4 regions of the Streptomyces sp. XH2 genome follow, and region 1 is predicted to be linked to each of the others. Evidence: riboswitches for the same ligand, from Rfam matches in the RefSeq annotation. Region 1 holds a riboswitch; each other region holds the start of a gene.
What was found. A riboswitch is a leader RNA that binds a small molecule or an ion and turns the genes downstream of it on or off. The one in region 1 is predicted to bind cyclic di-AMP.

Region 2: linked by a shared signal. The riboswitch ahead of ACOTKD_RS10510 (C40 family peptidase) and the one ahead of ACOTKD_RS21880 (M23 family metallopeptidase) in region 1 are both predicted to bind cyclic di-AMP.
Region 3: linked by a shared signal. The riboswitch ahead of ACOTKD_RS11020 (C40 family peptidase) and the one ahead of ACOTKD_RS21880 (M23 family metallopeptidase) in region 1 are both predicted to bind cyclic di-AMP.
Region 4: linked by a shared signal. The riboswitch ahead of ACOTKD_RS27045 (M23 family metallopeptidase) and the one ahead of ACOTKD_RS21880 (M23 family metallopeptidase) in region 1 are both predicted to bind cyclic di-AMP.

The regions. Positions count from the first base shown of each region.
Region 1 covers NZ_JBMMMZ010000010.1:267,044-270,228, forward strand. The annotation lists gene ACOTKD_RS21875 (GntR family transcriptional regulator) at 1-255, opposite strand, end outside; gene ACOTKD_RS21880 (M23 family metallopeptidase) at 506-1,315, opposite strand; cyclic di-AMP (ydaO/yuaA leader) riboswitch at 1,329-1,484, opposite strand; gene ACOTKD_RS21885 (M16 family metallopeptidase) at 1,700-3,067, opposite strand; gene ACOTKD_RS21890 (M16 family metallopeptidase) at 3,103-3,185, opposite strand, start outside.
Region 2 covers NZ_JBMMMZ010000004.1:234,974-238,158, reverse strand. The annotation lists gene ACOTKD_RS10515 (carboxylate-amine ligase) at 1-662, opposite strand, end outside; cyclic di-AMP (ydaO/yuaA leader) riboswitch at 1,007-1,169, shown strand; gene ACOTKD_RS10510 (C40 family peptidase) at 1,174-1,647, shown strand; gene ACOTKD_RS10505 (S1 family peptidase) at 1,742-2,812, opposite strand.
Region 3 covers NZ_JBMMMZ010000004.1:349,666-352,850, reverse strand. The annotation lists gene ACOTKD_RS11030 (helix-turn-helix domain-containing protein) at 1-480, opposite strand, end outside; gene ACOTKD_RS11025 (ATP-binding protein) at 683-1,120, shown strand; gene ACOTKD_RS11020 (C40 family peptidase) at 1,217-1,687, opposite strand; cyclic di-AMP (ydaO/yuaA leader) riboswitch at 1,692-1,867, opposite strand; gene ACOTKD_RS11015 (urease subunit gamma) at 2,606-2,908, shown strand; gene ACOTKD_RS11010 (urease subunit beta) at 2,921-3,185, shown strand, end outside.
Region 4 covers NZ_JBMMMZ010000013.1:312,531-315,715, forward strand. The annotation lists gene ACOTKD_RS27035 (DEAD/DEAH box helicase) at 1-31, shown strand, start outside; partial or broken gene ACOTKD_RS27040 (PP2C family protein-serine/threonine phosphatase) at 295-1,389, shown strand; cyclic di-AMP (ydaO/yuaA leader) riboswitch at 1,603-1,736, shown strand; gene ACOTKD_RS27045 (M23 family metallopeptidase) at 1,746-3,065, shown strand; gene ACOTKD_RS27050 (aldo/keto reductase) at 3,135-3,185, shown strand, end outside.

The DNA of each region.
Region 1 (3,185 bases):
GGCCTCCTGCTCGGTGGGCTCGGCGACGCACGCGCCGGCGTGCCGCCGGGTGGTCACGAACCCCTCCGAGGCGAGGGTGCGCAGCGCCTCGCGCACGGGCACGCGGGAGACCCCGTAGCGGCGCGCGAGGACTTCCTCGGTGAGCCGGCTGCCGGGCGGAAACGTACCGGAAACAATGTCGTCACGAATCGCCGTGCACACGGCATGCGCGGAAATGCGACGGCTCTCCTGAGCCGCTGTCCCCTCACCGTTCACGTACGGCCCCGCATGGGTGAACCTCCGGATAACCCCCGCGAAACGCGGCCGATTGACGTTTGTTCAGCGACTCTATTGCAGTGGCCCGCGATTTCCGACGGCGCACGGGAAGTCATCGATATGTTTTGGCCAACACGAGGCGGGCGGCGGCCACGGCGCGGGGCGGTCCGGGCACGGCGAAGGCCCCGGCCGGTGGGCCGGGGCCTTCGTCAGGCGATGGGGCGCGCTGGGCGCCGGAGTCCGCGGTGCGTCAGACGGAGACGCCGTGCTCGGCCAGGTACGCGACCGGGTCGATGTCGGTGCCGTAGACGGCGCCCGTGCGGGCCTCGAAGTGCAGGTGCGGGCCGGTGACGTTGCCCGTGGCGCCGGAGAGGCCGATCTGCTGGCCGGCGGTGACGCTCTGGCCGACGGAGACGTCGATGGACGACAGGTGGCCGTACTGCGTGTACGTGCCGTCGTTGTGCTTGATGACGACGTTGTTGCCGTACGCGCCGCCCCAGCCGGCCTCGACGATGGTGCCGGCGCCCACGGCCTGGACCGAGGTGCCGGTCTCGGCGTGGAAGTCGACGCCGGTGTGGCTGCCGGAGGACCAGAGGCCGCTGGAGGCCTTGTAGGACGTGGAGACGTACGAGCCGGCGATCGGCGAGACGAAGGTGTTGAGGCGCTTGCGCTCCTGCTCGCGGGCGATGCGCTCCTGCTCCTTGCGCTCGGCCTCGGCCTTGCGCTTGGCCTCGTCGTCGGCCTTCTTGACGTCGGCGGCCTGCTGCTTGGCGGCGGTCTCGGCGGCGTGGACGGCGGTGTTCTCGGCCGCGGCGCTGGTCTGGACCTGGGCCTGCTCGCCGATGCGGCCGGCGGTGTCCTCGCCGATGACGACGGCCTGGGTCAGGCCGGTGTCCTCGGTGGGACGGTGGACGTCGTCGGGGGTGGCGGCCAGCGCCGGTGCGGCGAAGCCCGCGACGACACCGGTGGCGGCGAGGGTGGCTATGCCCGCCGCGTTCGCGCTGACGCGAACGGCGCGGCTCGGCTTGCGGTGCTTCCCGGTGGCACGAGTAAACGCCATGGGTGAGGCTGGTCCTTTCCTTCCCTCTCGCCTACCGGGTTAGCTGACGGGTTCGGAGCAGGAAGGTCTCCTACGGATCCCTCCGGAAAGGGGCCCGATTCACCCCAGGGACACTTGGGTCCCCGGCTCCCCTGGCTCGCGCCGTACGGGGACTCGGCGATGTCTGCCCGGGCCGCGGATGCGACGCACATCTGACGGACAGACGCTTCGACGCTAGACGCCGTCACTTTCGATCGGCAAACAGAAGCACTGTTTTGTGTCCCACGCCACAGCGCAGACGTGCAACCACTCCGCTAAACCGGACATTTGGCAGGCACGCGCGCCTCTCGTGCGCGCGTGCCTGCCGGTTGACGGCGGGTCGGCGGAGCGGCCCGCCGCCGGGGCTCAGCCCGTGATCACCGTCACGTCGCCGATGCCGAGGGCCCGGACCGGCTCCTCGATCTGCGCGGCGTCGCCGACGAGCACCGTCACCAGCCGGTCGACCGGGAAGGCGTTGACGACGGCGGCCGTGGCCTCCACCGTGCCCGTCGCGGCGAGGCGCTCGTACAGCCGCGCCTGGAAGTCGTCCGGGAGGTGCTGCTCGACCTGGTCGGCCAGCGTCCCGGCGACGGCCGACGCCGTCTCGTACTTGAGCGGGGCGACGCCGACGAGGTTCTGCACGGCGGAGTCGCGCTCCTCGTCGGTCAGGCCCTCGGCGGCGAGGGTGCGCAGCACCGTCCACAGGTCCTGCAGCGCGGGGCCGGTGGAGGCGGTGTCCACCGAGCCGCTGATGGCCAGCATGGCCGCGCCGGTGCCCTCCGGGGAGGACAGCAGCACCTGGCCGAAGGCCCGGACGCCGTAGGTGTAGCCCTTCTCCTCGCGCAGGACGCGGTCCAGGCGGGAGGTGAGGGTGCCGCCGAGGCAGTACGTGCCGACGGACTGGGCGGGCCACACCGCGTCGTGCCGGTCGGCGCCGGTGCGGCCGATGAGGAGCTGGGTCTGGACCGCGCCGGGGCGGTCCACGATGACGACGCGGCCGGTGTCGTCGGCGGTGACCGCCGGGAGCGGGTGCGGCTCGGCCGGGGAGCCCGTCCAGGCGCCGAGCGAGTCGGCGAGGGCCGCGTCGAGGTCGATGCCGGTGAAGTCGCCGACGACCACGGCGGTCGTGGTGGCGGGCCGGACGTGGGCCTCGTAGAAGGCGCGGACGGAGGCGGCGTCGATGCGGGCGACGGTCTCCTCCGTGCCCTGGCGGGGCCGGGACATCCGCGAGCCGGCCGGGAAGAGCTCCTTGGAGAGCGCCATGGCGGCCCGGCGGGAGGGGTTGGCCAGCTCGTGCGGGATCTCGTCCAGGCGGTTGCCCACGAGGCGCTCGACCTCGTTGTCCGGGAAGGCCGGGGCGCGCAGGGCGTCGGCGACGAGGCCGAGGGCCTTGGTGAGCCGGGAGGCCGGCACCTCCAGGGAGAGGCGCACGCCCGGGTGGTCGGCGTGGGCGTCGAGGGTGGCGCCGCAGCGCTCCAGCTCGGCCGTGAACTCCTCGGCGGTGTGCTTGTCGGTGCCCTCGGACAGGGCGCGCGCCATGATGGTGGCGACGCCGTCGAGGCCCTCGGGCTCGGCGGCCAGGGGGGCCACGACGTTGATGTCCACGGCGACGACCTGCTGGCCGGGGCGGTGGCAGCGCAGCACCGTCAGGCCGTTGGGGAGCGTGCCGCGCTCGGGGGCGGGGAAGGCCCAGGGGGCCGCGGGCCCGGCCTGGGGCTGCGGGTGGAACTTCATGGAGGGCTGGGCGGGGTCAGCGGCCACGGCGTCGCTCACTTGGCCGTCTCCTCTTCTGCGTCGGCGTTCTCGTCGGCGGCGGGGGCTGCGCTCTCGGTGGGCTCGTACACCAGCACGG
Region 2 (3,185 bases), on a different contig from region 1:
AGCCGTGCCGTCCAGTACAGCTGGCCCCGGTCCGCGATCGCCCCGGCCGTCTGCAGCGCCTCGATGCGCTCCTCGTAGTCCGCGAGGCCGTGGAAGTACGGGGGCGGGCCGCTGACCGGCCAGCGGCTGTAGACCACGGTCCGCCAGCTGGAGAAGCCGGTGTCCTGGCCGTTCCACAGCGGGGAGTTGCCCGCCATGGCGACGAGGACGGGCAGCCAGGGCCGCACCCGGTTGAGGACCGCGACACCCGTCTCGCGGTCGGGGATGGCGACGTGGACGTGCATCCCGTGGACGAACTGCTCGTCCACGAGCTGGGCGGCACGCGTCCGCATCGCCAGATAGCGCGGGTTACCGGTGACCGGGATGGGCTCGGGGCCCGAGCACGGCGCCGTACCGCAGGCGGCGATCCGGCAGCCGGACCGCTTGGCGGCGGAGCTCAACGCGTGGCGCAGCCGCAGCAGGTGCCGGCTCGCCTCGGCGAGATCGGAGCAGACCGGAGTGGCAACTTCCACCTGGGCCTGCAACAGCTCCGCCTGAATCTCCCGCTCGTTCACGACCGGATCCAGGTCGACCGCCGCCCGGACCTCGTCGGCCAGGGGAACCGGCAGTGCGGTGGCCGGGTCGAGCAGAAGATACTCCTCCTCGATCCCTAGGGTGAGCATGCCGTAGGGCTACCCTCGGGCCCTCGCGGCGAACCGCACGGACCCCGCCGCCGCTGCTTTCTGACGCAAAGACGCCCTGCCGCGACCCCGCTCACCTCGCCTTCCGGGCCTTGCCGAGGTGACTCGAATCAGTTCTTCAACTGCCTTTTGATAAACGGGATTTCCCGCCACTCGTGATGCCGGGTAACACCCCGGTTCCACGGGGCGACGCGAAGTGAAGAAGTTCACAGAAGCACCTTTCGGCTCCGAATTCCGGCGGTCCGTGATGCAGGATCGTGCATCGAACAACAAGATCCCGTCACCGAGGCGGGCGACCCGGGCGGACGCCGAGTCCTGCCGCCGTACCGGGTGCGGAGCAGAAGCGAATGGATCGGCAGGAGCGGGAGACCCGAGCACGGCGGACCACGATGGCGGTGGTCCTTGGGGTGAAGCCATTTCAGGTGGCCGGGCAACTTCGACAGCCCGAACCCGACAGGTCATCTTTCGCAGGCGGATGACGAAGGGTTTTGGCATGTCTGCGTTCCCTGGCATATCCACGCTCATGTCCCGCGCCGGTGCCGCCTCCGTGGTCACCGCCGCCACCGTGACCGCGTCCATGCTGCTCCCCGGCATGTCGGCCGAGGCGAGTGCGGCCACCCCGGGCGCCGCCGCCCTGAAGGTCGCGGCCTCCAAGCAGGGCTCCCCCTACCAGTACGGCGCCGCCGGCCCCAACCGGTTCGACTGCTCGGGTCTCACGCTCTACTCGTTCAAGAAGGTCGGCAAGAACCTGCCGCGCACCGCGGCCGACCAGTACAACAAGACCCGGCACATCTCCTCCGGCTCCCGCCAGGCGGGCGACCTGGTCTTCTTCCACTCGGGCAGCAACGTCTACCACGTCGGTATCTACGCGGGTAACAACAAGATCTGGCACTCGCCCAAGCCCGGCACCTCGGTGCGCCTGGAGAAGATCTGGTCCGGCAGCGTCTGGTACGGCCGGGTTAACTGACCCCGGCCGGACGCGGCCGAACCGGGCCGGGGCGACCCCACCCCGGCCCGGCGACCTCCAAAGAGCCCTGTGCGGGCGTCCCCGGAGGAGTGCGTCAGGGCAGCTGCGCCCCGTACGCCTGCAGGGCCTCCGGTACGGGCTGGAAGAACGTCTCGCCGCCGGAGGAGCAGTCGCCGCTGCCGCCCGAGGTGAGGCCGAGGGCGGTGTCGCCGGCGAAGAGCGCGCCGCCGCTGTCGCCCGGCTCGGCGCAGACCGAGGTGCCGATCATGCCCTCGACCGCGCCCTCCTGGTAGTTGACGGTGACGCCGAGGGCGGTGACCTGGCCGTCGTGGACGCCGGTCGTGCTGCCGCTGCGCTGCACCGTCTCGCCGACGGTCGCTTCCCCGGCCTTGGCGATGTTCTGCGTGCCGCCGTCGTAGAGGTCCACCGCGCTGGGGTGGGCGATGGACGAGGTGTAGCGCACGAGCGCGTAGTCGTGGCCGGGGAAGGTCGAGCTCTCGGTCACCCCGATCTGGGCGCCGCCCTGCGTGGCGGACCAGGTTTGCGAGGCGTTGCCGCAGTGCCCGGCCGTGAGGAAGTACGGCTTGCCGCCCTTGGTGACGTTGAAGCCCAGGGAGCAGCGCACGCCGCTGCCCCAGATCGCGTCGCCGCCCGCGATGAAGGGGCGGAACGTCCCGGCCGTCGTCCGCACGGCCACCTTGTCGCCGAGGCTCGCGACGACCTTGTCGAGGCGGTCCTTGCGGGCGCCGGTGACGGTGCTGTCGGCGGTGACGACCACCTTGTTGAGGCGCGGGTCCACTGCCCAGGCCGTGCCCGGAATGGACGCATCCGACTTCAGCGTCCGCCGGGCCGAGGCGAGCTCGGCCGCGGAGTGGCGCACGATTCTCGGGTCGGCGCCGGCGGCCCGCACCCGAGCGGCCGCCCCCTCGTCGAGGACGCCGACGACGAGCCGGCCGCTCCCGGCGTCGTAGTACGTGCCGGCCGAGTCCGCACCCAGGTCGGCGGAGATCTTCCGGGCGAGCTCCGAGGCCTGCGGCGACGAGAGCTGACGGGGCGCCGGTGAGCTCGCGTGCGCGCTGGGGAGCGTGAGCGCCGCGGCCGTCAGGGCGACCATCGCCGCCCCGGCGGCGGCCGTACGGCGCGTGGAGATGCAGGAACGTTTCACTCGTGGCCTCCTGTGGGGGAGTGCCCGGCGGCGCGACGGACGCCCGGGCGTGATGGAGGAGGTGCGTACGTGCGTGCGTTGTGCGTGTGAGTGCTGGATGCATGTCGTGCGCGTGCGTACTGCGTGTGCGTCGTGCGCGTGCGTGCTGCGCGTACGTCGTGCGCCCGCCTGACGCGCACAGGCCGGACATGGTGCGCGACAGGCCGATGAGATCGTCGCGTCCATGTCAAGAACGGTATACGGGCGAGTATCCCGAGGCGGCGAGCGGAAGTTCAAGAGCGACATTCGGTCGTGCGAACGGTCCCGGCGGGAGACCTCCGGCGGCTCACGCGTACCGGAAGCCTTGCTTCTGAACGGGGGTGACGCGTACGGA
Region 3 (3,185 bases), on a different contig from region 1:
CACCCGCACCAGCTCCTCGACCAGTTCCGGAGCGGGATCGCCCAGCGCCGCGCGCGTCACGGCCCGGGCGTAGGCGGGCGTCTGCAGCAGGCCGGGCACCACGGTGGTCTCCAGGGTGCTTAACCGCGAGGCCTCCGACTCCAGGCTGATGAAGTCCAGATAGGCGGGCGGCAGCCGGTCGCGGTAGGCGTACCACCAGCCGCGCCGGGCCCCCGCGCCCTCGCCCGGCACGGGCGACCCCGCCCCGCACAGCGCCCCCAGCAGCACGCGCAGTTCGGAGTCGGTGACCCCGTAGGCGTCCAGGAGCCGTGCCACGTCCGACGGTTTCACGCCACTTGCGCCCGTCTCGATCCGGCTGACCTTCGACTGGTGCCAGCCCACCGCGCGCGCGGCCTCCAGGCTCGTCAGCCCGGCCAGCTCGCGCTGGCGGCGCAGCTCCGCCCCCAGTTTGCGGCGGCGCACCGCCGGTCCGTACCGCATTCGGCCCTGCCCTCCCCTAGATCACTGCCACTGTCGCTGTCATACGTCAGTGTCAATAGCCCAGTGTGCCGGGCGAATACGGTCGCTCGTCGCAGAGTTCACTGCTTTGAGCGACAGATATATGCATATCTTGGTGGATCGCTCCCATCACAGGCGTTATCAGTGACAGTCTGTCGAGACATCGGCTGAAAGGGCCACCGCCATGGCAGACCACCAAGAAGCCACCGTCACCCTGCCGAGCGCCCCCGGCTCGGTATCCACGGCGCGGCGTTATGTCGCGGAGGTGCTGGCCGACTGGGGGCTGCCGGGCGGGACGGACACCGCCGAGACCGTGCGCCTGATCGTCTCGGAGCTCGCCACCAACGCCGTGCAGCACACCCGGGGCCAGTCGCCCACCTTCACCGTGGACGTCCGCCTCGACCGCGACCAGCAGCTGCGCATCGGGGTCACGGACAGCCACCCCCGCTTCCCCCGGCGGCTGCCCGCCGCGGTCCAGCAGGACAACGGCCGCGGCATGGTGATCATCCGCTGTCTCACCGCGGAGTACGGGGGGCGGCTGTTCTTCACCCCGACCTCCGACGGCGGCAAGACGGTGTGGATCTCCCTCCCCTGGACCGTGCCGGTCAGCGCCGAGCGCTGAACTCCCCTCCGGCCGGCCAGGCCCCCCGCACGGGGTGCGGGGGGCCTCGGACCCCTTCGGGGCGGTCGCGGGCTCGTTCGCCCGGGGGTCAACGGATCAGCCGACCCGGCCGTAGAGGACGCTGTTGGTCCAGATCCGCTCCAGGCGGACGACCGCGCCCGTCTTGGGCGCGTGCCAGATCCTCCCGTCCCCGGCGTATATCCCGACGTGGTAGATGCCGCGCCCGGAGACGAAGAAGACCAGGTCGCCGGCTTCGCGTGCGGACCGCGGGATGTGCTGCGTGCTGTTGTACTGCTGGGCGGCGGTGCGGGGCAGGGACTTGCCGGCCCGCTTGAAGGAGTAGAGCGTGAGGCCCGAGCAGTCGAACCGGTAGGGGCCGGTCGCTCCCCACTGGTACGGGGAGCCCTGCTTCGAGGCCGCGATCCGGAGTGCCGTGGTGGGGGCGGAAGACGCTTCCGCCTCTGCCGCGCCGCCCGGTGCCAGCACCGTGGCGCCGACCGCGGCGAGAGTGAGGGCCGATGCGGCACCGGCCCTGGACAGCTTCGACGGACGTTTGTGCGCGCTCATGCGCTAACCCTTCGTCAGCCGCCTGTGAAGGATGACCTGTCGGGTTCGGGCAGGCGAAGGTTGCCCGGCCGTCGTCAACGGCTTCACCCCAAGGGCCGACCGCACTACTCTTGGTCGTCCCACCACTCTTGGGTCCTCCATCCCTGCCGTGCACTCAAGTCGACCCGGCATCCCGTCGGCGGCAGGGTTCGGCGTCCGCCGGGACCGCCCCGCCGGGGTGGCGGGGTCTTGTCGTCGCAGGGATCTTGGCGCAGCCGCCGTGCGGATTCCGAGCGGAACCGGGGGTATGTGAGGCTGATCACTCCTGGGCAATTCCGGTGGACAAAGGGCGAATTGATCAGGTGCGCGCAAGCCGGCTGAGGGGCTGGCCTGCGGCGGTTCGTACCCGGCCGGGCGCAATCCGGCCGTCCGCCCCAAATCGATCACCGCGCCCCGTCTACGCCGTGATCCTCCATGGGGCGGAGCCGGGTTTATTCGCGTGCGGACCCCCGGCCCTCCGGCGCACATGGCGCGGAGATCCCTTCGCCCCCGGCGCTCTGCGCCGGAGCCCTGTACCGCCCGCGTCGGCACGGCCCGTCCACACCTTCCGTTCGCCCGGTTCGCACACGTCTGCGAGCCGGGCCGCGGCCGCGGCCCGGCGACGGCGGTGTCTGCGGTGCCCGTAGCCGGCGGTACGTGTCGTGCGGGCGGACGGCCATGATCCGGCCCAGATGATCCAGTAGGTGCATGCGACAGCGGGCCCGCAGTGCTCTGGCCATGACAACGCAAAGAGTGAGTTAACGCGTTGGAAAAGGTTCGGCCCTAATCTGCAATCCCTGGCCCCCGGCCGAAGAACCCCAGGTCAACACCGTGTTGAACTTCGGGTGGCGGCCCGGTGTGTCCATCCGGGACCCCCGGGACGACAGTGAGGTGGCACCCATGCAACTCTCCCCGCGCGAGCAGGAACGCCTGCTCCTCCACGTGGCGGCCGACGTCGCCGCGCGGCGCAAGGCCCGTGGCCTGCTCCTCAACCACCCCGAGGCGGTGGCCCTCATCACCGTGCACGTCCTGGAAGGCGCCCGGGACGGCCGCACCGTCGCCGAGCTCATGTCCTCCGGCCGCAAGGTGCTCACCCGGGGCGAGGTCATGGAGGGCATCCCCGAGATGATCCCCGACGTTCAGGTCGAGGCCACCTTCCCCGACGGCACCAAGCTCGTCACCGTCCACGATCCCATCTGCTGAAGGGGCGGACCGATGATCCCCGGAGAGATCCTGCACGCCGCCGGACCCGTGGCCCTCAACCAGGGCCTGCACCGCACCCGGCTCACCGTGCTCAACGCCGCCGACCGCCCGGTGCAGGTCGGCTCGCACTACCACTTCGCCGAGGCCAACCCCGGCCTCGACTTCGACCGGGCCGCGGCCCGCGGCAAGCGCCTCGACATCGCCGCGGGCACCGCCGTCCGCTTCGAGCCGGGCATCCCCGTCCAGGTCGACCTCGTGCCCATCGGCGGCAAGCGCA
Region 4 (3,185 bases), on a different contig from region 1:
GGGCGCACGGCAGCGCCGCGCGTCTTCCTGACGGCCGGGGGCCGGTGTCCGGCCCCTGACTGCCCGGGCCCCTGACTGCCCGGGCGCCTGACTGCTCGGGCGCCTGACTGCTCGGATGCCTGACTGCTCGGACGGCGGACCGGTCGGGCGGCGGACCGGTCGGGGTACTGACCGGTCGGGGTACTGACCGATCGGGATCCTGACCGGTCAGGTACCTGAGTGCCCGGGCTCCTGGCCCGGTGAGTTCCCCGATCGGCCGAGCACCGTTCGCCCGGTGACCTCCCGCCCGGAAGGGTGGGAGGGGTGAGCCGAACTGCCTGCCGCGCCGCGGGGCGCACCGTCCGCCGCGTTGCCCGTAGGCTCCCGGCCTTCCTGATCACCGGCGGCGCCCTCTTCGGGCTCGGGGCGCCCGCGAACTACACCTGCGCCCCCTTCCTCTCCGCCGCCCCCCTCGTGGCGGCGCCCCTGCACACCCTCCGCGCCACCGTCGCGGCCGCCCTGGCCGCGGTGGCGGTCGCGGTCGGCCTCGTGATCTACCACCGGCCGTCCGACACCGGTGAGGCGCTGGCCGAGATCGCCACCATCGGCACGGTCTCCCTGGTCGCACTGGGCATCAACCGCATCGCCCGCCGCAGCGACCAGCAGCTCGCCTCCGCCCGCGGCATCGCGGAGGCCGCTCAGCGCGCCGTCCTGCCCGCGCCTCCCTCCCGCATCGGCGGCCTGCGGGTGGCCGCGCGCTACGTGGCCGCGCACGCCGGCGCCCGGATCGGCGGGGATCTGTACGCGGTCCAGGACACTCCTCACGGCGTACGGGCCGTCGTCGGCGACGTCCGCGGCAAGGGCCTGGGCGCGGTCGAGGCCGTCGCCGTCGTGATCGGCGCCTTCCGTGAGGCGGCCGAGCAGGAGCCGACGCTGGAGGGGGTCGCGGGGCGGCTGGAGCGCGCACTGCAGCGGGAGGGCGCGCGGCGCGGGAACCTGGACCAGTACGAGGGCTTCACCACGGCCGTCCTGGCGGAGCTGCCGCCGGGGCAACCCGTACTCCGCCTGCTGAACCGCGGCCACCCGCCGCCGCTCCTGCTGCACGCGGACGGGCGGGTCGGCGCGGCCGACCCCACCGTGCCCGCCCTGCCGCTCGGGCTGGGGGACCTGGGGGTGTGGGCGGACCGGGCCGAGGAGCGGGAGTTCCCCGCGGGGTCGATGCTGCTGCTGATGACGGACGGGGTGACCGAGGCCAGGGACGCCGACGGCGCGTTCTACGACCCGCGGGCGGAGCTGACGGGTCGGCAGTTCAAGAGCCCGGAGGCGCTGCTGGACAGCCTGGTCGCCGAGGTCACGCGTCATTCGGGCGGTCAGGCGGCCGACGACATGGCGCTGTTGGCGATCCGGCGCGGCGAGCGAATCGAACAGCATTTCGTGGAAAGCATCGACAGGCTCCGTGGGCGGACGTCCTGTGAAGAGCTGTCAGGGAGAGCGGTGGATTCGGGCTTTCGGCTTGGAATCCACCCGGCATGTCTATTAACGTTCGATAACGGAGCGCGGTCGTCGCAACCGCCACAAGAGGCGGTGCACCGTGCGCCTTCGCCGAATCCCGCGGGCACAGCACCATCTGATACACCGGCACGTTCTGGGAACCGGGGAACCACCACCCTGGGGTGAATCGGGCCGCACGCGGCCCGTAGGAGACCTTCCTGCTCCGAACCCGTCAGCTAACCCGGTAGGCGAGAAGGAAGGAAAGGAGTGCCTTCGTGGCATCCAACGAGCCTGCCGATCCTTACGAGCTGCCCGCCCCTTACGAGCCTGCCGCCTCGTACGAGCGCACCTCGTACGAGCAAGCCGCTTACGAGCACACCTCGTACGAGCGCGCCTCCTACGAGTCCTACGGGCACGCCTCCTATGAGCAGGCCTCCTACGACCCGCCGCTCGTACCGGCGTACGCACCGCCGTACGAGCCGGACCCGGAGCCGTCGCACGGGGCGGACCGGCCCGCGCATGAGCGGTCGTACGAACCCTCCGCCTTCAGCGCCTTCTCGTTCGGCGCGGGCCGCGGGCGCCACCGCGTCGTCAAGCAGCGCGGCGGCACGATGGCCCGCAGCGGTGCCGTGCTCGGCGTGGGCGTCATCGCGGCGGTCGGCGCGGGCGGGATGGCGAGCGCCCAGGAGCGCCCGGCGGCCTCGATATCCGTGCCCGACCTGGCGCAGCTGCCGGGGGTGGGCTCGTTCTTCGCGGGGAGCGCGGCGGGCACGGCCGACTCCCTCGGCGAGGAGACCGGTGCGGCTGCTTCCGAGGTGGCCCAGGAGGCGGCGAAGGCGGGTGAGGCGCTCCGGGCGAGGATCATGGAGCAGGCCGATCACCAGCAGGGCGTGGCCGAGGACGAGGCGCAGGCGGCCCAGGTGAGGGTGGCCGCGGCGGCGCAGAAGCAGGCGGCGGAGCGCAAGGCGGCCGAGGCGGAGGCGGCGCGGACCGCGGCGGCCGCGGCGGCGGAGCAGAAGCAGGCGGAGCAGGGCCGGACGCCGGAGCGGACGCAGGCGCAGACGCGGACTCACGAGCGGACGCCGGAGAAGACAGAGGAACGGGCCCCCGAGAAGAAGCAGGCCGAGAAGCAGGCCGCGAAGCGGACGGAGAAGAGGGCGAGCTCGGGCAGGGCCTCCGCCCGTCGTTCCGGGCAGTCCGGAGCGTTCACCCTCCCCGTCGGCTCGTACACCCTGACGGCCGGCTTCGGGCAGGCGGGCAACATGTGGTCCGCGCACCACACGGGCGAGGACTTCGCCGCCCCGACCGGCACGCCGGTGAAGGCGGTGGGCGGCGGCACGATCACCCAGGCCGGCTGGGCGGGGGCGTACGGCTACCGCATCGTGCTGAGGCTCGACGACGGTACGGAGCTGTGGTTCTGCCACCTGTCGTCGATGGTGGCCACGTCGGGCAAGGTCGCTGCGGGCCAGGTCATAGGCCGGGTCGGCGCGACGGGCAACGTCACGGGGCCGCATCTGCACCTGGAGGTCCGGCCGGGCGGTGGCGCACCGATCGATCCGCTGGGGTGGCTGCGGGGCAGGGGCCTGCAGCCGTAGCCGACGGCGCTGCCGGGCGAGCGGAGCCGAAACGGAATACCTGCTCCGGTAAGGACGCTGAGATGATGCATGGCTGACATCCACAAGAAGATCGGCAACCTCTCCGTCCACCCGCTCGCC